One region of the Streptomyces sp. VTCC 41912 genome, then DNA from elsewhere that is predicted to be linked to it. Evidence: riboswitches for the same ligand, from Rfam matches in the RefSeq annotation. Region 1 holds a riboswitch; each other region holds the start of a gene.
What was found. Region 1 has a riboswitch for cobalamin ahead of metE (5-methyltetrahydropteroyltriglutamate--homocysteine S-methyltransferase). Riboswitches for the same ligand answer to the same signal wherever they lie in the genome.
Positions count from the first base shown of each region.

Region 1 (9,620 bases):
CTGGGGCAAGGTCGTCCAGCCCGTCGGCCCCACCGACCCCGGACGGCCGCTCTACGAGGCCCGGCTGCACGGCCTGCAGAACTACATCGCCGAGGTCGTCGCCCACAAGCGCGAACACTGGGACGACGACCTCCTCAGCCGCCTCGTCGTCGCCCGGGACCGTCGCGAACTGTCGCAGGAGGAACTGGACTCCATGATCTTCCAGCTCCTCGTCGCCGGGCAGGAACCGGTCACCAACCAGATCACCACCGCACTGATCGCCCTCTTCCGCCACCCCGACCAACTCGCCCGCCTGCGCGACGAACCCGACCTGCTGCCCCGCGCCGTCGAGGAACTCCTCCGCTACGACAGCGCCTTCGAACTGACCACCTGGCGCTTCCTCGACCAGGACGACAACCTGCACGGCACCGACATCCCGGCCGGCGACTCCGTGATCGTCTCGCTGTGCGCCGCCAACCGCGACCCGCGCCGCTTCCCCGACCCCGACACCCTCGACCTCGACCGCACCCCCAACCCGCACCTCGCCTTCGGCCACGGCATCCACTTCTGTCCCGGCGCCGCCCTCGCCCGCACCGAACTCCAGGTCGCCCTGGACGCCCTGCTCACCCGACTCCCCGGCCTCCACCTCGCCATCAGGGACGAGGACATCGAGTGGATCCCCGCCGTCCTCGGCCGTGGCACCAACCACCTGCCCGTGGGCTACGACCGACGCCGTTGAACCGCCTCCGACACGCCGGTGACGCCGGCTTTCGGCTGACCGGGGCCGGCCACACCGCTCGCCCCGGACCCGGCTGATCCGCCACCCCATCCGCCTGACCGCGCCTGGCCGCCCCTCGCCACGGCGCCATGCCGTCATGCCCGCACGCCTCACGGAGGAACGACATGCCGCCGACAACCGCGCCGGACGCCCATTCCACGAGACGCAGCATCGCGATCCTGAACCTGCTCCTACCGCACCACCGGACAACCGACCAGGGCCCCGCCCCCGCCGAGAGGTTTCCGCACCAACTGCGCCAGATCGCCGACTTCGTACGCGACGACGCCCCCGTCACGTTCACCCTGCCCGGCTTCCCCTGCAAGTCCCCCAACCCCGCCAAAGTCCTCGGCCACCTCCCCGACCAGGGAGAACGACTCTCCCTCGGCTTCCTCAACACCCTCTGCACCGAGATCGAGCGGATCCACCCGCCCGGCGCCCGCATGGTCGTCTGCTCCGACGGACACGCCTTCGGCGACCTCGTCCGCGTCCCCGACGAGCACATCGACGCCTACGCCGACGAACTCCGCGCCCTCATAGGCCACGCGGGCCTGACCGGACTCTCCGTGTTCGACCTGCGCGACGTGTTCGGCGACCTCCCGCACGACACCAAGCGCGCCCACCTCCACAAGAGCTACGCCCCCACACTGGACGCCCTGCGCGCCGAGGTCCGCACCGACGACAACACCCTCGCCCTCTACCGTGGCATCACCCGCTTCCTCGTCGAGGACACCGCCGACCACGCGGGCACCCGCTCCGCCCTCCAGCGCGAGTGCCGGCAGCGCGCGTACGGCGTCATCCAGCGCAGCCGCGCCTGGGGCGACCTGATCGCCGACCACCACCCCCGCTCCGTACGCCTGTCCATCCACCCCCAGCCCGTCGGCGCCCGCAAGTTCGGCATCCGCCTGCTGGACGCGCCCGATGCCTGGACCACCCCCTGGCACTCGACAGCCCTTCGCCGCACCGACGGCACCTGGACCCTCATGACCCGGGCGAAGGCCGCCGAGTTGGGCCGCCTGATCGAGTGCGACGGCCGTCCCAGTCACTTCGAGCTGGACTGACGGGACCGGCGGGACTGATCGTCACGGCATCGGGCCCACGTGGTGGCGGCGCATGCCGGTGGAAGCAGGATGGGACCCCCTCGTGTGCCTCGGTCATGGCGGTGCTGTTCGGTGGGCCGGGACGCCACCAGCGTCCCGGCCCACCGGGGTCGGGATCAGGAGGCGGGCAGCTCACCCCGCACGGTGCGCGCCGCGGCGACCAGGTTCTCCAGCGAGGCGCGGGTCTCGGCCCAGCCGCGGGTCTTCAGGCCGCAGTCGGGGTTGACCCACAGTCGCTCGGCGGGGATCGCCTTCAGTCCGGTGCGCAGCAGTTCGGCGGCCTCCTCGGCGCTCGGCACGCGCGGGGAGTGGATGTCGTAGACCCCCGGCCCCGCCTCGCGCGGATAGCCGTGGGCGGCGAGTTCGCGGGCCACCTGCATGTGCGAGCGGGCGGCTTCCAGGCTGATGACGTCGGCGTCGAGGTCGTCGATGGCCTGGACGATGTCGCCGAACTCGGCGTAGCACATGTGGGTGTGGATCTGGGTGTCCGGCCGCACGCCCGCCGTCGACAGGCGGAACGCCTCGGTGGCCCAGGCGAGGTACGCCTCCCGGTCGGTGGCCCGCAGCGGCAGGGTCTCGCGCAGCGCGGGCTCGTCGACCTGGATGACCGAGCTCCCGGCCGCTTCGAGATCGTCGACCTCGTCGCGCAGGGCGAGTGCGACCTGCCGGGCGGTGTCGCCGAGGGGTTGGTCGTCGCGGACGAAGGACCAGGCGAGCATGGTGACGGGCCCGGTGAGCATGCCCTTGACGGGACGTCGGGTCAGCGACTGGGCGTACGTGGTCCAGCGGACGGTCATCGGCTCGGGGCGGGAGATGTCGCCGGCCAGGATCGGCGGGCGGACGTAGCGGGTGCCGTAGGACTGGACCCAGCCGCGCTGGGTGGCGAGGTAGCCGGTGAGCTGCTCGGCGAAGTACTGGACCATGTCGTTGCGTTCGGGCTCGCCGTGCACCAGCACGTCGATCCCGGTCGTCTCCTGGAAGGAGATGACCTCCTGGATCTCGGCCTTGATGCGCTCCTCGTAGCCGGCGGTGTCGATGCGGCCGGCACGCAGGTCGGCGCGGGCGGCGCGCAGTTCGTCGGTCTGCGGGAAGGAACCGATGGTCGTCGTGGGCAGCAGCGGCAGCCCGAGGTGGGCGCGTTGGGCGGCGGCCCGTTCGGTGTACGGCTGGGAGCGGCGGGCGTCGGCGTCGGTGACGGCGGCGATCCGGGCCCGTACGGCCGGGTCGTGGGTGATCGGCGAGCCCGCGCGGGAGGCGAGGGCGGCGCGGTTGGCCGCGAGTTCGCCGGTGATGGCGTCGGTGCCCTGGGCGAGGCCCTTGGCGAGGGCGACGATCTCGGCGGACTTCTGCTTGGCGAAGGCCAGCCAGCGCAGGATCTGCGGCTCGATGTCCCGCTCGACGGACGCGTCGAGGGGGACGTGGAGCAGGGAGCACGAGGCGGCCACGTCGACCCGGTCGGCGAGCCCGAGGAGGGTGCCCAGGGTGGACAGGGACTGGGGCAGGTCGTTGATCCAGATGTTGCGGCCGTTGACGACCCCGGCGACCAGGCGCTTGCCGGGCAGCCCGCCAACGGCGGCCAGGGCCTCCAGGTTGGCGGCCGCCGCCTCGGTGAAGTCGAGGGCGAGCCCCTCGACCGGTGCCTTGGCGAGCACCGGAAGGGCGTCGCCGAGGCGGTCGAAGTAGGAGGCGACGAGCAGCTTGGGCCGGTCGGTGAGGGCACCGAGGTCACGATAGGCACGCTCGGCGGCGTCGAGCTCGGCCGGGGTGCGGTCCTGGACCAGTGCGGGCTCGTCGAGCTGCACCCACTCGGCGCCGGCCGCGCGCAGGTCGGCCAGGACCTCGGCGTACACGGGCAGGAGCCGGTCCAGCAGGGTCAGCGGCTCGAAGTCCGCCGCTACGCCCGGGGCGGGCTTGGCGAGCAGGAGGTAGGTGACCGGGCCGACCAGGACCGGGCGGGCGGCCAGGCCGAGGGCGAGGGCTTCCTTGAGCTCGGCAACCTGCTTCGCGGAGTTCGCGGTGAAGTGGGTGTCGGGACCCAGTTCGGGGACCAGGTAGTGGTAGTTCGTGTCGAACCACTTGGTCATCTCCAGCGGCGCGACCTCCTGGGTGCCGCGGGCCATGGCGAAGTAGCCGTTCAGGGCGTGTGCCGCAACGGCGTCGCGGTGCCGCTCGGGGATCGCGCCGACCATGACGGTGGTGTCCAGGACGTGGTCGTAGTACGAGAAGTCGCCGGTCGGCACCTCGTGGATGCCGGCGTCGGCGAGCTGCTGCCAGTTGCTCCGGCGGAGTTCGGCGGCGGTGCCTCGGAGGGCGTCGGCGGTGACGCGGCCCTTCCAGTAGCCCTCGATGGCCTTCTTGAGTTCCCGGTGCTGACCCTGGCGGGGGTAGCCGTACACGGTGGCCCGTGCTGCCGCGGCTGCGGACTTGCTGGTCACGGAGATCTCCTTCGCGAGATGAATCCCTGGGGTCCCGGTGACGGGACGAGAGCGCGAAGGGAATGACGAACCGGACGGCAGCGACCCCGCGCGGCGAAGGCACGGTCGTTCCGTCTGGTGTGTACGCCGACCCGCCCTCGAGGTCACCGGGGTGTCCGCGCACGGAGTGGTCCGCGCGCGGGCAGTTGGCAGGTCTTCGGACTCGTGGGCACGCCCTCCTTCTCGGAGGACACCTACTGGCCGTCGCTTCCCGGGTCCGGTACCTCGGACCCAGTGCGTATGACGGCGGTCGTTCCCACTCACCGCTGCGGGGCAGTCCCGGATTCCCACCGGGTTCCCTCTTGCGACACCCCGCCTGGCGGACGGGGTGAACCAGCTGCTCCCGCCACCCTACGGGCTGTCGCCACGCCGTGACGAGGGCCGTCCAGGAATCGCAAAGTGAATCAGGACACCTGGGGGCGGAACACCGAAGGGGCGGGAAGCGCCGGTACGCGCGCTTCCCGCCCCTCCCCTGATCCGCTCACCGAAGACCCTCATCCCCGGTGGCGGTGCGGGCCCCTCAGCCCGTGTCCCATCAGGTCATCAGTCCTGCTCGTAAGGGTGGAACCCCCGGCCTGTCTTACGGCCGAGAAGCCCTGCCTCCACCATGCGCCGGAGCAGCGGCGGCGGGGCGTAGAGGGGTTCGCGGAACTCGGCGTACAGGGACTCCGCGATCGAGGCGACGGTGTCCAGGCCGATCAGGTCGGCGAGTTCGAGCGGTCCCATCGGGTGGGCGCAGCCCAGTTCCATGCCGGTGTCGATGTCGGCGGCGGTGGCGAAGCCGGATTCCGCCATGCGGATGGCGGAGAGGAGGTAGGGGATCAGCAGGGCGTTGACGACGAAGCCGGCGCGGTCCTGGGAACGGATGACCGTCCTGCCGAGCGTGCGGGTGGCGAAGTCCTCGACCGCGGCGGTGGTCTCGGCCGAGGTGTGCAGCGAGGACACCACCTCGACCAGCGGCATCACGGGGACCGGATTGAAGAAGTGCAGGCCGACAACCCGGTCCGCGCGGAGGGTCGACATGCCGAGCCGCATGATCGGGAGGGAGGAGGTGTTGGTGGCCAGGACGGCTGCCGGATCCTCGACGATCTTGTCGAGGGCGGCGAACACCTCGGTTTTGGCGTCCGGGTTCTCGACCACCGCCTCGATGACGAGCTGCCGGTCGGCCAGATCGTCCAGACTGCTGGTGAACACCATCCGGGCGAGCGCGTCCCGTGCCGCCGCCTGTTGCAGCTTTCCGCGCCGCACTGCCCGGTCGAGTGAGGCACTGATCCGGTCCCGGGCGGTGCGCGCAGCGGTCGCGTTCGCCTCGCAGACCACGGTGTCCAGCCCGGCGCGCGCACACACCTCGGCGATCCCGGCACCCATCTGCCCGCCGCCGACGACGCCGACGCGTTCGACGGCCGCGCTCACGCCCGGACCTCCGTCCGCCGCACGAGGTGGCGGGTGTAGGCATCCGGGGTGAAGAACATCGGTAGCTCGCCGGTCAGCGTGTTCCGCTCGAAGAGCGCGCGAATGTCGTCGACGGGCGCCCACGGGTACTCGGCCCCGAGCGCGGCGGTCTCCTCGTCGAGGACCCTTTCCACGGTCCGACGGTCGATGACCCGGTGTCGGAGCCACTGCCAGATCTGCACGCGGGCGATCTCCGCGGTGGCCGCGTCCTCCATCAGCCCGTCGAGCGCGACCGCGCCCTGCCCGCGCAGCCAGGCCGCGTAGTACCGCAAGGAGACGGAGATGTTGGTGCGCACCCCGTCCGCGGTCGGCGGTCCGCTGATCCGCCGCACCGACAGCAGGTCGGCCGAGGTCACGTCGACGTCGTCGCGGGTGCGGTCGAGTTGGTGGGGGCGGTCGCCCAGGACGCCGTCGAAGACCGCGCGGCACACGGGGACGAGGGCGGGATGGGCCACCCAGGACCCGTCGAAGCCGTCCTCGGTCTCCCGCTCCTTGTCCAGGCGGACCTTGGCGAGCGCGGCCTCGTTCACGGCCGGGTCCTTGCTCGGCACCTGCGCGGCCATGCCGCCGATGGCGTGCGCCCCGCGCCGGTGGCAGGTGCGCACGAGCAGTTCGGTGTAGGCCCGCAGGAACGGGGCGGTCATCGTGACCTTGGCGCGGTCGGGCAGGAGGAAGTCCGTGCGGTGCCCGAACGTCTTGATCATGCTGAAAAGGTAGTCCCAGCGGCCGGCGTTGAGTCCGGCGCTGTGCTCGCGCAGCTCGTAGAGGATCTCCTCCATCTCGAACGCGGCGGTGATCGTCTCGATGAGGACGGTGGCGCGGATGGTGCCGCGGGGAATGCCGAGCAGCTCCTGGGCGAGGACGAAGACGTCGTTCCAGAGGCGGGCCTCGTAGCGGTTCTCCAGTTTCGGAAGGTAGAAGTACGGGCCGTGACCGGCGTCGAGCTGTCGCTGGGCGCAGTGGAAGAAGTACAGGCCGAAGTCGACGAGCGCGGCGGGAACCGGGCGGCCCGCGCATTCCAGGTGCTCCTCGTCCAGGTGCCAGCCGCGTGGGCGCACCATGAGGGTGGCGAGCCGTTCGCCGAGCCGGTACTCCTTGCCCTCGGGGGTGGTGAAGTCGATCCGGCGCTCGATGGCATCGAGCAGGTTGAGCTGCCCGCCGATGACGTTGTCCCACGAGGGTGCGGTCGCGTCCTCGAAGTCCGCCATCCACACCTTCGCGCCGGAGTTGAGGGCGTTGACGGTCATCCGGAGGTCCGGTGGGCCGGTGATCTCCACACGGCGGTCGGTCAGGCCGGGCGCGGGCGGCGCGACCCGCCAGGAGGGATCGTTGCGGACGGCGGCGGTGACCAGGGGGAAGTCGAGCGGAGAGCCCGATGCCAGCCGCAGCGCCTGCCGACGGCGTTCCTTCATCAGATCCCGCCGACGCGGCTCGAACACCTCGGCCAGCCGGCCGACGAAGGCCAGGGCGGCGGGGGTGAGGATCTCGTCGTGCCGCTCGCCGAGTGCAGCGAGGACACGAACCTGCTGGGTGAGTGCGGTGATGGACATCGGGATCTCCTGGGGGAAAGGAGCGCAGGGGGCGGAGACGGTCGCCCGCCCTCCGCGCGGCCGAGGGCCGGCCGGACGCGGGAGGGCGTCCGGCCCGGCGGCCTAGTGGAACTGCTCTTCCTCCGTGGAGCCGGCCAGGGCGGTGGTGGAGGAGGTCGGGTTGACGGCGGTGGACACCAGGTCGAAGTAGCCGGTGCCGACCTCACGCTGGTGCTTCACCGCGGTGAAGCCCTGCGCCTGAGCCGCGAACTCCTTCTCCTGGAGGTCGACGTAGGCGGTCATCCCGTGCTCGGCGTAGCCGCGGGCGAGGTCGAACATGCCGTGGTTGAGGGAGTGGAAGCCGGCCAGGGTGATGAACTGGAACTTGTAGCCCATCGCACCCAACTCGCGCTGGAACTTGGCGATCTGGTCGTCGTCCAGGGCGGCCTTCCAGTTGAAGGACGGTGAGCAGTTGTAGGCGAGCATCTGGTCGGGGTGCTCGGCGTGGATGGCCTCGGCGAACTCCCGCGCCTGTGCCAGGTCCGGGGTGCCGGTCTCCACCCAGATCAGGTCGGCGTACGGGGCGTAGGCCAGGCCGCGGGCGATGACCGGTGCCATGCCGTTCTGCACGCGGTAGAAGCCCTCGGCCGTGCGCTCGCCGGTCACGAACCGAGCGTCGCGCTCGTCGACGTCGCTGGTCAGCAGGTTCGCCGCGAGGGCGTCGGTGCGCGCGACGATGAGGGTGGGGGTGTCGGCGATGTCGGCCGCGAGCCGGGCCGCGTTGAGGGTGCGGATGTGCTGGGAGGTCGGCACCAGCACCTTCCCGCCGAGGTGGCCGCACTTCTTTTCCGAGGCGAGCTGGTCCTCGTAGTGGATGCCGGCGGCGCCCGCCGCGATCATCGCCTTGGTCAGCTCGAAGGCGTTGAGCGGACCGCCGAATCCGGCCTCCGCATCGGCGACGATCGGGGCGAGCCAGTCGGTGGTGTCACCGGCGTTCTCGGCGGCGGCGATCTGGTCGGCGCGCAGCAGCGCGTTGTTGATCCGACGGACCACCTGCGGAACGGAGTTGGCCGGGTACAGACTCTGGTCGGGGTAGGTGTGGCCGGCCTGGTTGGCGTCGGCGGCGACCTGCCAGCCGGAGAGGTAGATGGCCTGGAGTCCGGCCTTGACCTGCTGGACCGCCTGACCACCGGTGAGCGCGCCGAGGGCGTGAACGTAGTCCTGCTCGTGGAGTTGGCGCCACAGCCGCTCGGCGCCGCGCCGGGCCAGCGTGTGCTCCTCGCGGACGCTGCCGGCCAGTCGGACGACGTCCTCGGCGCCGTAGGTGCGCTCGATGCCCTGCCACCGGGGGTCGGTGGCCCAGCGCCGGGCCAGTTCCTCGATGGCCTGCGTCCTCGCTTCTGCCATGACTGTCACCGTCTCCTCGGTCCGTGGGGGATGCCAACACTGCTGCCGGGGCGGCACAGTTGTGGCACGCCGTGTCGTAATTCCTGGGGCTGGGGTGCGGCCCGCTGTCCTTCCGGATGGCGGAGCTGAGCAATGTTGCCGGTGTTGGACACCGCCGTGGCCGGGATCTCCGACGTCAGGGCCGTGAATCGGGCCCCAGTTACAGGCGGTGGCCGTCCAGGTCCAACGGGCCGCAGGAAGACTCTGGCAGTGGCACTGAGTGCCAACAAGTAGGGACGGTTGCCAACTTCTGCGAATCTTCGCTCGCCGTTTTGCCAACCTTGCAAAGGCCACAGGGTCGAGCCGGTCCCGTACGCTGACCAGGACCCGGACAGCAAAGGACACGCGGTGAGCAAGACGTACGCGGGCGCGCGACTACGGCGACTGCGCGAGGAGCGCCGCATGAGCCAGGCGGATCTCGCGCGTGTGCTGGGTATCTCCCCGAGCTACCTGAACCAGATGGAGCACGATTCCCGGCCGCTCACCGTGCCCGTTCTCCTCAGGCTGACCGAGGCGTTCGGCGTCGACCCGGGGTTCTTCTCGGAGCGGGACACGACACGCTTGATGGCCGACCTCCGTGAAGCGCTCGCCGGGGAGATCACCGAGGCCCGGATCTCCGCCGCGGACCTCCGTGACCTGGCCACCCGGCTGCCTGGCGTCGCCAAGGTCCTGCTCGACCTCGGCCGCCGCAACCAGCAGTTGTCCGAGCGCCTGGCCGGGGCGGCGGACGGCCGGGACCGTGATCGGGGGACCGCCTCCTCACCCCACGAGGAAATCCGCGACTTCTTCTACCGACGTCAGAACTACCTCCACGACATCGACGTCGCGGCCGAGCGCCTGGCCGGTGAGATCGGCATCCGGCCGG
Region 1 is NZ_JBJMAB010000010.1:131,336-140,955, forward strand. Features, by position in the region: gene ACJ6WD_RS17360 (cytochrome P450) at 1-718, shown strand, start outside; gene ACJ6WD_RS17365 (L-tyrosine/L-tryptophan isonitrile synthase family protein) at 883-1,815, shown strand; gene metE (5-methyltetrahydropteroyltriglutamate--homocysteine S-methyltransferase) at 1,971-4,289, opposite strand; cobalamin riboswitch at 4,473-4,666, opposite strand; gene ACJ6WD_RS17375 (3-hydroxybutyryl-CoA dehydrogenase) at 4,872-5,741, opposite strand; gene aceB (malate synthase A) at 5,738-7,330, opposite strand; gene aceA (isocitrate lyase) at 7,433-8,716, opposite strand; gene ACJ6WD_RS17390 (short-chain fatty acyl-CoA regulator family protein) at 9,104-9,620, shown strand, end outside.

Region 2 (9,620 bases), on a different contig from region 1:
GCTCGGCGTCGGCCGCGCCGTGCGGACCGTCCGGGCAGGCGGGGTCGGGCGCTGCCGGCGCGCAAGCGAACCGGCAGCCGGCGACCACGTCCACGACCGGCATCAGCTCCGCCAGTCCGCGCACCATCGTCGACTTCGCGGTGCCCTTCTCGCCCCGGACGAGCACCCCGCCGATCGCCGGCGAGATCGCGTTCAGCAGGAGTCCCAGGCGCATGTCGGCCATGCCGACGACCGCCGTGAACGGGTACTGCCGGGTCGTGTTCTCGGTCGTTGTCATGCCCTGTTGTCCTCCACGTCGCCGGCCGGCTCCTGTCGTGTCCCCTGCATCGTGCTCACGGCGCCCCCGGAGGGACGAACGGCACCCCCTCCGGCACCCCCTCCTCGATCAGCCGCAGCAGCGCCTTGGTGTCCGCGTGCTCCTCGATCAGATCGCCCAACCGGTCCAACTGCTCCTCGCGCAGCGCCCCGAAGCAGGTGTCCGGTGCGGGTACGAACCGGCGCCCGGCCGCCCGGGCCACCTCCCGCAGGAACGCCCGCCTGAAGCCGTCGCTCTCCAGGGAGCCGTGCCAGTGCGTGCCCCACACGGACCCCACCCGGCACCCGTCCAAGAACTCCTCGTCGCCCCCGGCCACTTCGGCGACCCCGTGGTGGATCTCGTACCCCTCCACCGGCTCGCCCAGCGCCCGACCGACGGGCCGGGCGAGGGTCTTCTCCACCGCGAAGCGGACCCGGACCGGCAGCAGTCCCAGCCCGTCGACCGCACCCGCGCGCGACTCGACGTCGTCCTCGATGTGCTCGCCGAGCATCTGGTAGCCGCCGCAGATGCCCAGCACCGGGCGGCCCTCGGCGGCCCTGCGGACCACCGCGTCGGCCAGTCCGCGCTCGCGCAGCCAGGCCAGCGCGCGGACCGTGCCGCGGGTCCCGGGCAGCACCACCAGGTCCGCGTCGACGAGTTCCTCCGGCCGGTCCACGAACCGCACCACCACGCCCGGTTCGGCGGCCAGCGCGTCCACGTCGGTGAAGTTGGACATCAGCGGCACCGCGCACACCGCGACCCGCAGCACGTCCTCGCCGGCCGGCGGCGCCACCACCGACTCGCGGACCGTGCCGCGCAGCGACACCCTCAGGCCGTCCTCCTCGTCGATGCCGAGCCCGTGCGCGTACGGCAGGACGCCGTAGGTCTGCCGTCCGGTGATCCGGCGCAGCATCTCAAGGCCCGGCTCCAGCAGCGTCACGTCGCCGCGGAACTTGTTGACGAGGTAGCCGGCGACCAGCGACTGGTCCTGCGCGGACAGCAGCGCGGTGGTCCCGAAGAACGAGGCGAAGACGCCGCCGCGGTCGATGTCGCCGACCACCACGACGGGGATCCGTGCCGCCCGGGCGAGGCCCATGTTGACGATGTCGGTCCGCCGCAGGTTGATCTCGGCCGGGCTGCCGGCGCCCTCGCAGACGACCGCGTCGTGGGTGCGTCGCAGCTCCGCCAGGCAGTCGGTCACGGTGCCGAGCAACTGCTCCTGCCGGCCTGCGTGGTAGCCACGGGCACTCAGCTCGCCCACCGGCTTCCCCAGCAGCACCACCTGGCTGCTGCGGTCGCTGCCCGGCTTGAGCAGCACCGGGTTCATCAGCGCGGTCGGCTCGACCCGGGCCGCGGCCGCCTGCATCGCCTGGGCCCGGCCGATCTCCGCGCCCTCGCGGGTCACGAACGAGTTCAGCGACATGTTCTGCGCCTTGAACGGCGCCACCGAGACACCCTGTCGCGCCAACCAGCGGCAGATGCCGGCGGTCACCACGCTCTTGCCGGCGTCGGACGTCGTCCCGGCCACCAACAGTCCGCCGCCCACGGCCCCGTCGGCCGTCTTCCTCCGCCCGTTCACCGGGTCACCCTCCCGCTCACGTCCGCCGCCACGCCCTTCCTCCCGCGTCGTACCGCGCCGACCGCCAGCCGGCCCGCCACCGTGACGCCCAGCGCCAACAGGCCGACCCGCCGGGACAGTCGGGCCGCTCGCTCGATGTCGGGCACCGCGGGGGGCCGTCCACCACCGTTGAGCACCGGCCGGTGCTCCACCCGCCCGCCGTACGCGAGGGTGCCGCCCAGCCGGACGCCCAACGCGCCGGCGAACGACGCCTCCACGGGGCCGGCGTTGGGGCTCGGGTGCGCGCCGCCGTCGGCCCGCCAGGCCCGCAGCGCACCGCGCCGGTCGGGGCCCGCCAGCACGGTCAGCGCGGCGGTCAGTCGGGAGCCGGGCCAGCCGGCGACGTCGTCGAGGCGGGCCGCCGCCCAGCCGAACCGCCGGTAGCGCGGCGACTTGTGCCCCACCATCGCGTCCAGGGTGTTCACCGCCCGGAACGCCACCAGGCCGGGCACGCCCGCGACCGCACCCCACACCAGGGCGCCGACCACCGCGTCGGAGGTGTTCTCGGCGACCGACTCCACCACCGCGCGGGCCATCTGCGGCCCGTCCAGCGCCTGCGGATCGCGCCCGCACAGGTGCGGCAACCGCTCCCGTGCCACGTCGAGGTCCCCGACGGCCAGCGCGCCGCCCACGGCCCGCGCCTCCCGGCCGAGCGAGGTACCGCCCAGCACCGCCCACGCGGCCGCCGCGGTCAGCGCGGTCCGGGCGCCGGGACGCTCCCGCAGGGCGCGCTGGAGCAGCGCGGCGCCGGCGGCCGCGCCGCCCGCGCACAACAGGGTGTGGGCCGTTCCGTGGCCGCGGTGGTCGCGCCACAGCCGGCGTTCGAGGGCGCCGGCGGCCCGGCCGAAGGCGGCCACCGGATGACCGCGCCGCGGGTCCGCGAGGATCAGGTCACCGAGGAAGCCGAGGGCCGCGCCGCACGCGTACCCCGCGTGTTCGCCGCGCATCGGATCAGGCCGCCGTCCGGCCTCGAAGGGGCCCTGGGACAGCGGGCAGTGGAGCTCTCGACGGGCAGCCGGGCATGGCGGTATGTCCTCACTCAGGGTCCGCGCCCTGGCTCGACGTGACGGCGACCAGAGTCTCCTGGCTCCCGGATCGGCGCCGCCCCCGGCCTTCCCGCCCGTACGGCGTGCGTACGGGCCGTGGCCCTCGTCGGAGGAGCGCTCCCCGGTGACAGTGGCGGGACCGCGCCGGATTCGCACCGGACTTCCTCTGCTGTCGCCGATTGGCCCCGGAAGTCCACCACGCCCGCCCAGGTCCGTCAACTCACCCTTGACCTGCGACGCAGCGCCGACGGCCGCCCTGTGGCGAAGGCCACGCGCGGGCCCGGCGGGGTGCCGCACGCGGACGGGGCGCCCGGGGCCGCGGCTGCTGCCGCGTCCACCGGACGCCCCGTCCGTTGCCGGCCGTGCCGGCGCCGCCGTCAGGCGGCGACGATCAGGTAGATCCCGTAGGCCACCGCGGCCGCGCAGAGCCCGTAGGCGGCCAGTGCCCCGGCGCGCGCCCCCGTGCCGGGGGCGGTCGTGGCCGCCGCGTCGCCGTCCGCGGCGGGCTTGCGGGAGGTGCCCACGATCCCGACGGTGAACAGGCCCACGAGCCCCACCGTCACCACGAGGCTGACGCCGAAGACCTGGCCGAGAGCTGCCCAGTCGATGTGCATTGCGTAGTCCTTAGGTCGGGGTGAGCGGCGTCAGGACGAGGCCGTCGCCGGCTGGGCGGGGGCCTTCGCCGACTGGTGGGCAGGGGCGGGGTGGGGAGCGGCGTCCGTTGCGGCGTGCGCTTCCGCGGGTGCTTCGGCGTGCGCCGGGACGGGCCCGGCCGGCGGCGGCGCGACCGTCTGCAGCGCCGCGGTGACGACGCCCGCCGGCTCCACCGCCGGTCCCTCGTTGACGTTGGTGTGGTCCACCGGCTTGCGCCGGGAGGCCGCCCAGATGCCGCCGCAGATCGCCAGGGCCAGGACGGCGACCGTGGCCACGCCCCAGGAGCCCTGGTCGGCGAGGTAGGCGGCGCCGGCGGAGACCAGTCCGGCGGCCGGCAGGGTCAGGCCCCAGGCCAGGACCATCCGCCCGGCCGTGGACCAGCGCACCACGCCGCCCTTGCGGCCCAGCCCGGAGCCCATCACGGACCCGGAGCAGACCTGGGTGGTGGAGAGCGCGAAGCCGAGGTGGGAGGAGGCCAGGATGGTGGCCGCGGCGCCGGTCTGGGCGGCGAAGCCCTGCGGCGGCTGGATGTCGGTGATGCCCTTGCCCATGGTGCGGATGATCCGCCAGCCGCCCAGGTAGGTGCCGAGCGCGATGGCCAGGCCGGCGGAGGCGATCACCCACATCGGCGGGTCGGCGTGCGGGGCGACGACCCCGCCGGTGATCAGCGCGAGGGTGATCACGCCCATCGTCTTCTGCGCGTCGTTGGTGCCGTGGGCCAGCGAGACCAGGGCGGCCGAGGCGATCTGCCCGGCGCGGTAGCCCTTGGCGGTGTCGGCCTCGTTGCGGCCGCGGGCCAGTCGGTAGGTGAGCCGGGTCGCGGCCATCGCGGCGAGCCCCGCCACGAACGGCGCGGCGACCGCGGGGATCAGGACCTTCATGACGACGGCCTCGCCGTGCACGCCGCCGGTGCCCACGGACACCAGCGTCGCGCCGATCAGTCCGCCGAAGAGGGCGTGGGACGAACTGGACGGCAGGCCCGCCAGCCACGTGAGGAGGTTCCAGACGATGGCGCCCACCAGACCCGCGAAGATCACTTCAGGTCTGATGCCGGCGCTCTCGTCGATGATGCCGCCGGAGATGGTCTTCGCCACCTCCACGGAGAGGAAAGCCCCGACGAGGTTGAGCCCCGCCGACATCGCCACCGCGGTCTTGGGTCGCAAGGCCCCGGTGGAGATGGTGGTGGCCATTGCGTTGGCCGTGTCGTGGAAGCCGTTCGTAAAGTCGAACACCAAGGCCGTGACGATCACGATCCCGATGAGAAGCGTGATGTGTTCCATTCACCCAGGCAATCCGTGTCGAAGGTCAGTGTCCTCGGGACCGTACGGACGACGGGTGAACGGAAAGTGAACTCGGCCGGGCGCCGCGGTGACACCCCCGCAGTGTTCACGCGGAGGCGCCCCTGCCGTCACTTCCGTCTCATCCGTCGGCAAATCTCCTGAGCTGGGCCAGGGTCCCGTTCCAGCGGTCCTGATCGCCCGGCAGCGGCCCCCGCGAGGCGTACTGCCGGATGGTCAGGTACGACCAGCCGGCGGGCAACTGGGCCGCGCCCGAGTAGTCCGCCAGCCACAGCGGGTGGGTCGCGCCGAAGGCCCGGCTGCCGCCCGTGCAGCGGTCCCACCAGCGGGCGGTGGTGTAGATCACGGGCCGCCGGCCGGTGCTGCGCCGCACCTCGTCGCTGAACGCCCGTATCCAGTGGACCATCGCCGTCCGCCCCAGCCCGAAACAGGACTGCCGGGCGTCGTACGGGTTGTGCTCGATGTCGAGGGCGGGTGGCAGCGTCCAGCCGTCCGCCTTCCAGTGGCCGCCGTGCTGGAGGAAGTACTTCGCCTGCCGGGCGCCGGAGGAGGCGCTGGGCACGGCGAAGTGGTAGGCGCCGTGCAGCAGCCCGGCCGCCCGGGAGCCGCTGTACTGCGACGAGAAGCGCGGATTGCGGTAGCGGTCCGACTCGGTGGCCTTGACGTAGACGAACCGCGCGCCCTTCGCGCGGGCCGCCCGCCAGTCGATCTGCTTCTGGTACGAGGAGACGTCGTGTCCGAGCGGGCGGCTGTCCGCTGCGGCCTGCGAGGGGTGTTCGGCGAGTGCGGTGCCCCCGGCCAGCGAGGCCACCGCTATCGCGGTCGCCAGCCTGGTCCGGGGGGCGGAACGGTCACAAGTCATGGGTCCCCCTGGGTGATGACATGTGAAGGGGTGTAGTTCACTCGACGTTAATGGATGAGTGACGCTAAGTGGTCCATCCCCGGCCAATCGCCCTCAGATGGCCAGGTACCCCCATATGGCGGATACCGGACAGTTGACGGGATGGCGTACAGTGCCCCGGCCCGCTCGTACGGTGTCCCACAGCGCCCTCGTGCGTTTCCGCACGTCCCGCAGCGTCGCACCGGAGGACAGCATGAAGGACCACCCCGATCACCTCGCCGACGCCTGGAGCGAGCTGGTCGCCACCGCCCGCCGCACCGCCGCCGACGGCCTCGTCGTCGGCACGTCGGGCAACGTCTCGGTCCGCGTCAAGGACCTGATTCTCGTCACGCCCAGCGGCGTCCCCTACGACCGGCTCGGCCCGTCCCACCTGACCGGCGTCGACCTCGACGGCCACCCGATCATCGGCAGGCTCCGCCCCACCAGCGAACTTCCGCTCCACCTCACCGTCTACCGCCACACCGACGCCACCGCCGTCGTGCACACCCACGCCCCGAACGCCACCGCGGTCTCCACCCTCGTCACCGAACTCCCGCCCATCCACTACATGGCCGCCGCGCTCGGCGGCCCCGTCCGCGTCGCCCCCTACGCCCTCTACGGCAGCGACGAACTCGCCGCCCACATGCTCGACGCGCTCCGCGACCGCACCGCCGCGCTCCTCCAGAACCACGGCACCATCGCCTACGGCACCGGCCTCGCCCAGGCCCTGGACCGCACCACCCAACTGGAGTGGATGTGCCGGGTCTGGCTCACCGCCACCACCGTGCCGGGCCACACCCCGCACCTGCTGTCGCCCGCCCAGCTCGACGCCGCGGGCGAGCGGTTGCGCGGCTACGGCCAGCCCGCCGACGACCGCGCGTAGCACCCGAACGCCGCCGCGCCGCGGCGCCCGGCGACCCCCGCTCACCGCACAACACCGCTGGTCCGGCCGCCGTTCCCGGCGCCCGGTGGCCGGGTCCGGCGGCGCTGCGCACACTGGAGGAATGCGACTGGGGACCGTGGCGGCGGTGACCGCCACCCTCGCGATCGGTGCCACGGCGGCCGCCGTGGCGGCCGGGCGCTACGCCGGGAACGTTGCCCTGAAACCGTCGCCCGACCACCCCTTCCCGGGCGACTCCCGGCTCACCGTCCACTCCGCCGCCGACGGCCACATCGTCCTCACCCGGAGCCTGGCCTCCCTGCGGCCCGGCACCTACGGGCTCACCGGCGCCGGCTGCCACGCGGTGGTCGGCCCCGTCGTCCACGGCACCCCGCACCCCGCCGACGCCGTCGTGCGCCGGCTGGAGCGGGTCACCCACGGCACCCTGCGGCCCGGCGCCCGGATGCGGCTGACCCCCCAGGTGCACCTGGGCAACCCGTACGACACCCTCGGCCTCACCTGCGCCGACGTCGACGTCCCCGGCGAACTGGGCGCGCTGCCCGCCTGGTTCGTGCCCGGCGCCCGCGACACCTGGGTCATCACCGTCCACGGCCTCGGCACCACCCGCGAGCACCCCATGGTGGTCCTGCCGTTCCTGCACCGCCACCACTTCCCGGTGCTCGACCTCGCCTACCGCAACGACCCCGGCGCCCCGCGCACCGCCGACGGCGTCCACCACCTCGGCGACAGCGAATGGCGCGACCTGGACGCCGCCATCCGCTACGCCGTCCGCTACGGCGCCCGCGCGGTCGTCCTCTACGGCTGGTCCACCGGCGCCACCATGGCGCTGCGCGCCGCCCTCAACTCCGGGCTGGGCCACCGCGTCTCGGGCCTCATCCTGGACTCCCCGGTCCTCGACCGGCACGCCACCGTCCGCGCCCTCGCCACCGCCCGCCACGTCCCGCGCTTCCTGCTGCCGCTGGCCGTCCGCGCCGCCGAGGGGCACACCGGACTCCCCGTCGACCGCCCCGCGGACGCCGTCGACCCCGACGAACTCGACGCGCCGGTCCTCGTCTTCCACGGCCCGGAGGACACCCTCGCCCCCTGGGACGCCTCCCGCCGCTTCGCCGCCCGCCGTCCGGAGCTGATCACCCTTCAGCCCGTTCCGCACGCCCCGCACGCCGCGATGTGGAACGCCGATCCGGACCGCTACGAGGAGACCCTGCGCCGCTTCCTCACCCCCCTCATGTGACCGGACCGACCGGCCACCGCCCCGGACCCCGGGGCGCCCCGGCGGAGGCCGGAGGTGTACGGGGGGACAACTCCCCCCGTCCGGGGCGGGACGGCCCGGTGGCGAGGGCCCGGAAGCCCACGAACCGGGTTCCGATTGGGCTTTCGGGCCGTCAGCGGCAAGACTGCTCCTGTGACGTCCCGTACACCGCGCGACTCCCGGCTCCGACTCGTCCCCCGACAACCGATGGCGGCCGCCCGCCGGGCGGTGAGCACCCGGGCCACCCGCCCGGCGCCCAGGCCCCCCGAGGGCACCCCGCCGCCCGCGGAACTGGCCCGCCAGGCCCGTGCCGTACTGGCCGGCCCGGCCCGGCTCGCGCGCTGGGCCGACCGCACCGGCAGCCTGCGCGCCGGTCCCGACGGATCGCTCCCGGACGCCGCCGTCGCGGACGCCGCCGACGCGCTGGGTTTGACGCCCCGCCACGTCCGCGCCGACTGGGACCGGGCCCGGCTCGCGGGCCTGGTCGAGCTCCACGACGGCCTCGCCCGCCCCGGGTGGCGGCTGCGCGCCTGGGACCGCGACGACGTCGCCGCGCTGCGCGGCTGGGTCGCGCTCTTCGACGCCTGGTCACTGGCCGTGCCGCCCCCGGCCGCTGCCGGCCCCGCCGCCGTCGCCGAGGTCGTCGAAGCCGTCCCGCAGCTGCTGTCCCTGCTGCACCTGTCCGCCGGGCCGGTGCGCCTGCCGGTGCTGCTCGACATGCTCGACCAGCGGGTCGCCGAACTGCGCACCGAACGCTGCGAGGTGCCCTACGGGGCGGACCCGGCAGCGGACGACGCCGACGCCGGGGCAACGGTGAGCGACGCCGCGGGGGCGCCGCTCACCGACCTCCTGCGCTGGGCGCTGGACGCCCTGCTCGCGGTCGGCGCGCTGATGCCGCCGGACGGCGCTCCCGAACCCGCCGAACAGGGCGCCGACGAGGGCCGCCACTACGGCCAGGAGGCGCAGCTGACGCCGCTCGGCAACTGGTCGGTGTGGGTCAAGCTGGAGCAGATCTGCGTCGCCGCGCAGAGTCCGGCCGGCCACATCGAGCAGTCCGCGGAGGCGATGCTGCGCGGCTGCGCCCGGCTGACCCCGGGCCCGGCCCGCGCCGAGTACCGCGCCTGGCTCGCCGCCCGCTCCGTGGGCGCCGCCGTCGAGGAGCTCCTGACCGTCGCCCGCGGCGAGGACGCGCTGCTGCGCGGGCTGGCCTTCGAGGCGCTGCGTGCGGTCGGCGCCCCCGCCGAACCCGCCGTGCGCGCCGTCGCCGACGAGCCGGTCCTGCGGCCCTACGCCCTGCTGTGGCTCTTCGAGCACGACGGCGGCGACCCGGAGACCGCGACCGACGTCCTCACCCGCCAGGAGTCGACCTGGCTGTGGGTGGACACCGCCGCGGCCGTCGCCGACCACGGGGAGACCCAACTGCTGGTCCGCCACCTGGACTCGGCCGTCCAGGGCTCGGTGCCGCGGCTGCTGGCGGAGGTCCGCGCGATCGGTCACCCGCGCACCGTCCAGGTGCTCGTGGCGCTCGCCGCCGCCCACCCCGACCCGGCGCTCGCCAAGGCCGTCCGCCGGGCGGCCTTCCAGGTGCACACCGGCGGCGCGTAACCGTCCGGGCGCCCCGGCCGGGCCGGGCGGACCACCCCCGCCCGGCCGGCGGCCGCCCCAGCTCCCAACGGAGC
Region 2 is NZ_JBJMAB010000041.1:54,496-64,115, reverse strand. Features, by position in the region: gene ACJ6WD_RS35235 (putative cobaltochelatase) at 1-277, opposite strand, end outside; gene ACJ6WD_RS35230 (cobyric acid synthase) at 333-1,874, opposite strand; gene ACJ6WD_RS35225 (cobalamin biosynthesis protein) at 1,871-2,860, opposite strand; cobalamin riboswitch at 2,990-3,127, opposite strand; gene ACJ6WD_RS35220 (hypothetical protein) at 3,337-3,573, opposite strand; gene ACJ6WD_RS35215 (inorganic phosphate transporter) at 3,604-4,893, opposite strand; gene ACJ6WD_RS35210 (lysozyme) at 5,033-5,773, opposite strand; gene ACJ6WD_RS35205 (class II aldolase/adducin family protein) at 6,006-6,674, shown strand; gene ACJ6WD_RS35200 (alpha/beta hydrolase) at 6,796-7,923, shown strand; gene ACJ6WD_RS35195 (hypothetical protein) at 8,095-9,546, shown strand.
Region 2: linked by a shared signal. The riboswitch ahead of ACJ6WD_RS35225 (cobalamin biosynthesis protein) and the one ahead of metE (5-methyltetrahydropteroyltriglutamate--homocysteine S-methyltransferase) in region 1 are both predicted to bind cobalamin.

Region 3 (9,620 bases), on a different contig from region 1:
TCGGCGCCGATGGCCGTACCGGTGTTTCCCGTGGCCGGTCCGGCCCCGACCTCAAGGCTCCGCTGAAGGCCCAGGGCGTGGTGCACCTCGTCCACCGGACCGACGGTGGTTTCGCCGGGTTTCTCCTGGCCGGTTGAGCAGCCCGGCGGGCCGCTGTGGTGGGCAGCGGCCGCTTTCCTCGGCCCCCGATCCGTACCGATCGGGGGCCTTTGGTGTTTCTGGGGGGATGTGTAGGGTGGGAATGACTTGAACTTTCAAGTAAATTGTTGAGGAGTGCTCGGCCGGCGATGCGATCGGCCGGTCCGTCGCGCGGTGCAGTGGATGCGTCGCGCGGTGCGGTCGCTCCGGCACGCGACATAGAGGAATGAGTTTTTGTCATGACAACCCCCCACAGCATGTCCGGTCTCGATCGGCTCGGCGGCGCGGTGCGGAACGCCCCCTCTCCGCACGGCTACGCCGTCGGCCTGCTCCTGCTGCGGCTGGTCCTCGGGCTGACCATGGCGGCGCACGGCAGCCAGAAGCTGTTCGGCTGGTTCGGCGGTCCGGGGCTCGACGGGACCGGCAAGTTCTTCGAGGCGAGCGGCTACCCGGCGGGCAAGGCGATGGCCGTGTGCGCCGGGCTCACCGAGACGCTGGGCGGGCTCGGGCTGGTGCTCGGCCTGCTGACGCCGCTCGCCGGCGCGGCGGTGGTCGGCACGATGATCAACGCGTTGGCGGTGAAGTGGGGCGGCGGCTTCTTCGCGCCCGAGGGCGTGGAGTACGAACTGCTGCTCGCCACCGGCGCGGCCGCGCTGGCGCTGACCGGGCCCGGCCGCTACGCCGTCGACCGCTTCCTGCCGGGCCTGCGCGCGCACCGGCTGGCCTACGGGGTGGGAGCGCTCGTCCTGAGCGTGGTGCTCGCGGCGGCCACGCTGCTGATCCGGAAGTGACGCCGGGGGCCGCCGGGGCACGGGCGCGGTCCGGGCCGTGGCGGCGGGCAACGACGGGGGAACGGCGGGGGAGCGACGTGCGGCGTGACGGAAGAGTGGAGGCGTGATGGCGGTTCGGCGGCTGAACCATGCGGTGTTGTACATCCGCGAGGTGGCACGGTCGGTGGCGTTCTACACCGAGGTGCTGGGGTTCACGGTGGACGTGGAGATTCCGGGGCGGGCGGCCTTCCTGAGCGCGCCCGGTTCGGACAACGACCACGACCTGGGCCTGTTCGCGGTGGGCCCCGATGCCCCGGGGCCGGAAAACGGCCGGATCGGGCTCTACCACCTGGCCTGGGAGGTCGGGACCCTCGGTGACCTCGCGGCGATCGCGGCGCGGCTGCGGGAGCGGGGCGCGCTGGTCGGCGCCACCGACCACCTGGTCTCGAAGTCGCTCTACGCCCGGGACCCGGACGGCAACGAGTTCGAGGTGATGTGGCGGGTGCCCCGGGCGGACTGGCCGGGCGCGGACGAGGCGGACCGGCTGCGGCCGCTCGACCTGGCGGCGGCGCTGGAGCGCTGGGGCCCGGACCTGCTGACCGGCGCGGCGGCCGGCTCGGCCACCTGAGGCGCGGCCCGCACGCGCACCGACCGCGTGGCGCGACCGTTCCCCACGGGCAGTGGGGACGGCCGCGCCACGCGGTCGTGGCGTTCCGCGGGTGCGGGTGCGGGTGCGGGTGCGGGGGCCGGGACTAGGGGGCGTCGGGCCCCTGCGTGCGGGGCGCCGGGAGGGCGTCCGCGGTGGCCGGCGGGTCCTCGGCGCGGGCGACCCAGCGCTTCTCGACGCCGCCCAGCCGCCAGTACGCCAGCGCCGCCGCCCACACCACGACGAACAGGCCGACGATGACGAAGCCCACGTTGTTCAGGTCGAGCGAGGAGATCCCGCCGGTCAGCGGGTCGTCGAGGCCGAGCTTGTCGTGCAGGACGGTCACCAGCTCGATGGTGCCGATGAGGAACGCGACCGCGATCGACAGCCCGGTGATGGTGAGGTTGTAGTAGACCTTGCGCACCGGGTTGGCGAACGCCCACTGGTACGCGAAGTTCATGAACGTGCCGTCGAGGGTGTCGAACAGGCTCATCCCGGCGGCGAACAGCAGCGGCAGGCAGAGGATCGCGTACCAGGGCAGGCCCGCCGCGGCGCCGCTGCCCGCCATCACCATCAGCGTCACCTCGGTCGCGGTGTCGAAGCCGATCCCGAAGAGGAAGCCCAGCGGGTACATCTGGCCGGGGCGGCTGATGGACTTGGTGAGCCGCCCCAGGATGCGGTTCATGAAGCCGCGGGAATCCAACTGGGCTTCCAGCTCCCGCTCGTCGTACGTGCCGGCCCGCATCGCCCGGAACACCTTCAGGATGCCGAGCAGGGCGACCAGGTTGAGGGCCGCGATGAGGTACAGGAAGGTGCCGGAGACGGTCGTGCCGACGAGGCCGAGCGTCTGGTGCGCGCGGGAGCCGTCGCTCATCAGCGTGCCGGCGAGTTGGGCGCCGCCCGCCACCAGCGCGGCCATCACGACCACCACGCTGGAGTGGCCGAGGGCGAACCAGAAGCCCACCGAGACGGGCCGCTTGCCGTCGGCCATCAGCTTGCGGGTGGTGTTGTCGATCGCCGCGATGTGGTCGGCGTCGAAGGCGTGCCGCATGCCCAGGGTGTAGGCGGTGATGCCGAGCCCGGCACCGAACACCTGGCTGCCGACGGTGTAGTGGCCCGGCACGACCAGGAGGAAGAGCACGCCGAAGGCGACGACGTGCAGTGCCGCGATCACGGCCATCAGACCCGCGGTGCGGACCGTGTCGCGACGTTGCCAGCGGAACGACCCGGGGGAGCCGGGTATGCCGAGGAGGGGGGACTTGCGGGACGAAGGGGAATCGTCCGGGGTATCAGTGGACAGGGCCATCCGGCCATCACGCTCCAGCACCTCGTGGATGATTTCGTGAGATGCCGTGGCCGGTCTCCTGGCTTACGGGTGCCCGCGTCCGCCCCGCCTTCCCGGCCGCAGGCTGCGGTCAGTGGCGCCGTGCGCGCGCTGGGCGCGCACGCAGAGGGGCGGAAACTCCCCGATCACAGTGGCGAGGGCCGCGCCGGCTTCGGACACGAGGTCCAGCACCGGTCTTCCCGAGCACCACGGCCCGGTCACTGTAGCGGGCACCGGTGAGAACCGGCCACGCCCGGTGGCCGGTGCGGGCCGCCACCGGGTGCCGGCGGCTCGGATCACAGGGCCAGGGCGGAGAGGAACGTGTGCAGTTCGTGGTCGAAGAGCGGGGTGTTCTCCAAGTTGACCATGTGGCCTGCGGCGGGCACGCGTATCCGGCGGGCGCCGGGGACCGCGAGCGCTATGGCGTGGGCGTTCGCCGAGATGTCGGAGGAGTCGAGGTCGCCGTCGAGGACGGTGGTCGGCACCCGGATCTCGCCCAGGCGGTCGAAGGCGCCGACCTCCAGGGGCATGCCGGCGCCCGCACCGTCGGCATGCACCTCGACATTGGCGGACGCGGAGGCGCGCATCCGCTCCCGGAAGCCGGGGTGCACGACGGACGGCGTGCGGTGCGGCCCGTCCACCCACATCCGCAGGAAGTGCTCCACGAACCGCTCGACGCCGTCCGGTGCGTCGATCGCGGCGACCTGCTCCCGGATGTGCTCCAGCAGGAAGGGGTCGGTGAAGGCGCGACCGCTGATGCCGGGGGAGGCGAGGAAGAGGGCCGTGACCCGGTCGGGGTGGGCGAGCGCGGTGTCCAGTGCCACCCGGGCGCCGTGCGAGAGGCCGACGAGGACGGCGCTCGGTATGTCGAGTGCGTCCAGCAGGGTCACCAGGTCGTCGTGGTTGGCCCAGTCGCCGGCCACCGTGGAGGACAGGCCGTGGCCGCGGAAGTCGTAGCGGACCACCCGCAGCCCGGAGTTGACCAACCAGGCGAACTGCTCGTCCCACATGTGCTGGTCGAGCATCCCGTCGTGCAGGAGCACCACCGCGGGGCCGGAGCCGGCCGACTCGTAGAACAGCTCGCCGTCGTCGACCGGCACGGTGTCGTTGTCGATCTCGGACCATGCCTGGAAGTCGTGGGTCATTCTGCGGGCCGTTCTGTGCGCGTGGGGCGGTCGGTCGGACGGGTGGGCACCGCTGGTCGGTGACCCGTTCGAGACGGTATGGGGACCTGTGCGGTGACCGGGGCGGCGGTGTCCCGCTCTTCGGGATCGCCGCTTTCCTCCGGGGGAACGCGCGAGCCGTCCGCCAAGTGCCGGAATTCCTCACCGATCCGGTCCAGCACCCGCAGCGCCGTGCGGACCTCCCCGGCGGACAGGTCGGCGAGCCCGCGGCGGAGTTTCCCCGCCTCGGCCTCCTGGACCCCGCGCATCATCGCCGTGCCCTCGTCGGTGAGCCGGATCAGCGACGAGCGGCGGTGCGCGGGGTTGGCGGTCGTCACGACCAGGCCCAGCTCCGCCGCGTGGTTCACCCAGCGCTGCACCGGCTGGCGGTCCAGGTCGAGGGAGCGCGCCAACTGCGGCACGGTGCGCGGCCCGTGGGCGCGCAGCGCGTCGAGGAGGGTGCGTTCGCCGGCGGTCAGGCCGGTGCCGTCCAGCGTGCGCTCCGCCGCGCGCACGATCGTCCGTTGCAGCGGCCGCAGCCGCCGGATGACGTCGTACAGCAGCTCCTCGGCGGTCTCCGCAGCCCCGTGCGCACCCCCGTGCGCACCCCCGCCTACATCCCCCTGTGCGGCTTCCCCTGCGGAATCCCCGCTTTCTTCTCCGACTTCCTGGGCTGCTTCGGCCTTTTCGGTCTCTCCGGCTTCTCCGGCTTCTTCAGCAGCTCCTGCTACGGCCGCCGTGGTGTCCCGCCTCGCGTCTCGCCCCATGGTCCCCTCAGCCCCCTTCATGTCCCGTTCCCCTTCACCCCGATGACACCCTTGCTGTCATGATGACATCCGCGATGTCATTTCGGAAGGGGTGTTGAGGCGCCGGCGTCGGTCGGTGAAGTGCCGTGTGGCGGGGCGGAGTCGGGCGGGGTCAGTCGTCCAGCGGGGGCGGCGCCTCGTCGTCGGTGAAGGAGACGACGAGGTCGGCGCGGGGGCGGGTGGCCGCCACCAGGCGGGCGTTGGCCTCGTCGGAGGTGCGGACGAAGTCCTCGGCGTCGACCCGCAGGCGGCCGAACCGCTCGTGCCGGTCGATCAGCCGGTGCACCCGCTCCTGGGCGTCCAGTTCGATGTACCACGCCTCGTCGAGCAGTTCGCGGATCCGTGCCCAGGGGTCGGAGTGCAGCAGGAGGTAGTTGCCCTCGGTGATGACGAGCGGGATGTGCGGCGCGACCGGGATGCTGCCGGCGACCGGCTCCTCGATGCGGCGGTCGAAGGCCGGCGCGTAGACGGGCGTGCCGGGTTCCGGGGAGCGCAGCCGGGTCAGCAGGGCGGCGTAGCCGGCCGGGTCGAAGGTGTCCGGCGCGCCCTTGCGGTCCGTGCGGTCCAGGCGGCGCAACTCCGCCTCGGCGAGGTGGAAGCCGTCCATCGGCACGAGCACGGCCTGGCCGGTCAGCTCCGCCGCGAGTCGGACGGCGAGGGTGGACTTTCCGGCGCCCGGCGGCCCGGCTATGCCGAGCAGCCGGCGCCGGCCGGGCGTCGCCGAAGCGGCGAGCCGGCGGGCCCGGGCCACGAGGTCGTCGAGGTTCATGATGGGTCCATCGTGCCTGATGGGCGGGGGTGCTCGCCCGGTGGTCGGGGAGGCCGGGCGGCCGGCGTCCGATTCCGCCCGGTGTGCGGCCGGCGGCATCGCCGGTGTGCCCCTCTTCGCCCCCGGCCTGCCTCCCCTGCCCGCCTCCCCGGCCCGCCCACGACGGCGTCCGCCGGCCGACGTCGAGCGCGTCCGCGCCGCCGTCCGGGGTCCGGGCCCCGCTGGCCGTCGGGCAACAACGGCGGCCGGGAGGGGCGGAGTTCGGGCGCGGTCGGGCCCGGTTCCGCGGGGTGGGCGCCCCTGTGGGCGCTACCCCGTCAGTCCGCCGCGCCCAGCCGCCACAAGGAGGTGACCTCCGCGGCCCGGGCCACGTGGAGCGGGTCGGCGGCGTCCTGGGCGCGCGGGTGGCGGGGGGCGATGTCGAGCCGGTCCAGGACGGTCAGGCCGCCCTCGGCGAACGCGTCGAGGAGTTCGGCGTGCGGCCGCAGACCGAGGTGTTCGGCGAGGTCGGAGAGGATCAGCCAGCCCTCGCCGCCCGGGGTCAGGTGGTCGGCGAGCCCGCCCAGGAAGCCGTGCAGCATCCGGTTGCCGGGGTCGTAGACCGCGTGCTCCACGGGGGAGGTCGGCTTGGCGGGGACCCACGGGGGGTTGCACACGACGAGCGGGGCGCGGCCGGCCGGGAAGAGGTCGGCCTCGACGATCTCCACCTGGTCCGCGACGCCCAACCGGGCGGTGTTCTCCCGGGCGCAGGCCAGGGCGCGCGGGTCCTGGTCGGTGGCGATCACCCGCCGCACGCCGCGGCGCGCCAGCACCGAGGCCAGCACGCCGGTGCCGGTGCCGATGTCGAAGGCCAGCTCCCGGCCGGGCAGCGGGGCCTCGGCGACCAGGTCGACGTACTCGCCGCGGGCCGGGGAGAAGACGCCGTAGTGGGGGTGGATCCGGTCGCCGCCGAGGGCCGGGATCTCCACGCCCTTGCGGCGCCATTCGTTGGCGCCGATCACGCCGAGCAGCTCCCGCAGGGACACCAGGACGGCGGTGCCGGCGGTGCCGGCGGTGTCGGTGGGGGCGTCGGCGGGCGGCCCGGCCACCTCCTGCGGCGGGCCGAAGGCCCGGGCGCACGCCTCGCGGACGTCGGGGGCGCGGTGCAGCGGCACGGCCAGCTCCGCGTCCAGGGGGACCAGCAGCATGCCGAGGACGCGGGCGCGCTGGTTCTGGGCGGCGCGGTGCAGGTGGAACGCCTGGGTGGCGTCGGCGGGCGGCGCCTTGCGCGGCCGGCGGTCGACCCGGCGGGCCAGCGCGGTCAGGAGCTGGCGGGCGTTGTGGAAGTCGCCGCGCCACAGCAGCGCGGTGCCCTCGCAGGCGAGCCGGTACGCCTCGTCGGCCCGGGTGCGGTCGTCCGCGATGACGATCCGGCGGGGTGGCCGGGCGCCGTTCTCGGAACGCCAACGGGCGGTACGGACCTGGTCGTCCTCGGTCCATTCGACGACCGGGGGGTGGTTCACCGCGAGTGCCTCGTGTCAGTGGTTCGGATCCGCGCCGGGAGCGGGGAGGGGCGGGGTGGGGACGTTCGACTCTACTCGGTGCCGGCGCCGGGACCTTCGTCCCTGTGCGCTCCGTCGGCGCCGGGGCAGGATGGGTCGTACGGCGGCGTAAGCGGACGCACTCGGGTGTACTCGTACGTACCGATGCTTAGCCCCGCGCACCGAGGCATAACAAGACGTACGCGGTCCTCAACGGTTCATGGGTGGAGGCATGTATGGGCACCTCGCCGGTCATCGTCGGTGTGGACGGATCCCCGGACAGCGAGCGGGCGTTGCGCTGGGCGGCGGACGCGGCCCGGGCGCGGTCGGCGCCGCTGCGCGTCGTCCACGTGTGGCCGTACGCCACCGCCGAGCGGGCCGCGGCCGGTGAACGGGGCGGCGACGCGGTGCTGGCCGGTCTCGCGGACCGGCCGTTCCTGACCGCGCTGCCGGAGGTGGAGTTCCGGGCGCTCAGTGGACTGGCCGACACCCTGCTGCCCGCGCTCGGCGCCGAGGGGCAGCTGCTCGTGCTGGGCTCGCGCGGCCGCGGCGGGTTCGCCAGCCTGCTGCTCGGCTCCAACGGCCTGGCCTGCGCCGCCCGGTCCGCCTGCCCGGTCGTGGTGGTGCCGCGCCCGGACCGCGCCGGCACCGAGCGGGGGCCGGACGGCGAGGCGGTGCCGCCGGCCGACCGACAGGTGACCCTGGGGGTGGACGCCGCCTCCGACGAGCCCGCGGCGATCGGCTTCGCGTTCGCCGAGGCCGAGCGCCGGGGCGCCCGCCTCCGGGTCGTCTCGGGCTACACCTGGCCGATGCTGCTGCCGCCCGCCTTCGAGTACGCGGCGGTCTACGAGTCCACGCAGCCGGAGTACGAGGACGCGCTCGCCCTCCAACTGGCGGACGCGCTCGCCCCGCACCGGGCGCGCCACCCCGGGGTGGAGGTGGCGGTGCAGTTGCGGGCCGAGGACGCCGCGGGGCAGTTGGTGGCCGCGTCCGTGCGGAGCGATCTGGTGGTGGTGGCCCGGCACCGGCGCCGGTTGCCGGTCGGCCCGCGGCTGGGGTCGGTGGCGCACGCGGTGCTGCTGCACGCGGTCTGTCCGGTCGCGGTGGTGCCGGAGACCCCGGCGGACGACGCCGACACGGAGGGCGGCGGCGGGTAGGTCGCTCCCGGGGTGTCGGCCGGCGGTCAGTGCGTGGCGGTCTCGCGCTCCGGGCGCCGCATGAGGTACACGGCGACCGAGCCCGCTATGAAGAGCGCCAGGACGGAGAGGGCGGTGCTCATCCAGGACGCGCCGAGCCAGTGGCCGCCGAAGTAGCCCAGGCTGACGCTGTACGCGGCCCAGGCCAGGCCGGCCAGTGCCGACCAGGGGAGGAACTCGCGGATCGTCCGGTGCGCCACGCCGGCGCCCAGGCTGACCACGGAGCGTCCGGCGGGCGCGAAGCGGGCCAGTACGACGATGCCGCCGCCACCCCGGGTGAGCGCCGTGCCCAGGCGCTGCTGGGCGGCGGCCAAGCGGCGGGAGCGCCCGATGGCGCGGTCGAAGCGGTCGCCGCCGCGCCAGGCCAGCCGGTAGGCGACCAGGTCGCCGAGGACCGAGGCGGACGCCGCGCAGAGCACCAGGGAGGCCATTTCGGCCAGGTGGTTGCCGTGCGGGACGGAGGCGGCGACATCGGCGGCGGGGCCGTAGCCGGCGGCCGTGGTGGCCGCGGTGACCACCAGGACCCCGCTCGGCAGGATCGGGACGAAGACGTCGAGGACGACCGAGAGGCCGACGATCACGTACACCCAGGGGGTGCCGCTCAGCGACCCCAGGCTCTCCACCAACGTCTTGCTCCCGGTCCGGACCCCGCCGCGACGTCGCTCGGCGCGGCAGGGGCGGCACTACAGCCATACAGCGTACGCCTGGCCGAAAAGTGCGCCCGGGCCGGGGCGGGAAAGCGGTCCCGCCCCGGCCCGGGCCCGGTCGTCGGTGCGGACGTCAGACGGTGCTCGCGGCGCGCTCGGCGACCGGCGCCGGCTCCTGCGCCGAGCCGTTGGAGAAGAGCCGGTCCAGCGCCCAGGAGCCGGGGCCGGTGAAGACGATCAGCAGGAAGGCCCAGCAGAACATCGCGGCCGCCTCGCCGCCGTTCTGGAGCGGCCACAGCGCGTGCGGCTGGTGCATCGTGAAGTAGGCGTACGCCATCGAGCCGGAGCTGACGAACGCCGCCGCCCGGGTGCCCAGGCCCAGCAGCACCAGGAGGCCGCCGGCCAGCTGGATGACCGCGGCGTACCAGCCGGGCCAGGTGCCGGTCGGCGCGGCGTGTCCGGTGCCCATCGCGCCGCCTAGGACGCCGAAGAGCGACGCCGCGCCGTGGCAGGTGAAGAGCAGCCCGACGACGATGCGGAAGAGCGCCAGGGCGTGCGGCGTCGATTTCTGGGTGAAGGAGTTCAGGGGAGCGGACATGAGGTGACTCCTAGGACTTCGGGGACGTGTGCGGGCGCGGGGG
Region 3 is NZ_JBJMAB010000020.1:18,378-27,997, reverse strand. Features, by position in the region: gene ACJ6WD_RS25120 (DoxX family protein) at 378-929, shown strand; gene ACJ6WD_RS25115 (VOC family protein) at 1,036-1,536, shown strand; gene ACJ6WD_RS25110 (HoxN/HupN/NixA family nickel/cobalt transporter) at 1,661-2,860, opposite strand; cobalamin riboswitch at 2,891-3,105, opposite strand; gene ACJ6WD_RS25105 (alpha/beta fold hydrolase) at 3,175-4,023, opposite strand; gene ACJ6WD_RS25100 (MarR family winged helix-turn-helix transcriptional regulator) at 4,020-4,808, opposite strand; gene ACJ6WD_RS25095 (nucleoside/nucleotide kinase family protein) at 4,960-5,616, opposite strand; gene ACJ6WD_RS25090 (methyltransferase) at 5,934-7,118, opposite strand; gene ACJ6WD_RS25085 (universal stress protein) at 7,373-8,293, shown strand; gene ACJ6WD_RS25080 (DedA family protein) at 8,320-8,958, opposite strand; gene ACJ6WD_RS25075 (DoxX family protein) at 9,113-9,577, opposite strand.
Region 3: linked by a shared signal. The riboswitch ahead of ACJ6WD_RS25110 (HoxN/HupN/NixA family nickel/cobalt transporter) and the one ahead of metE (5-methyltetrahydropteroyltriglutamate--homocysteine S-methyltransferase) in region 1 are both predicted to bind cobalamin.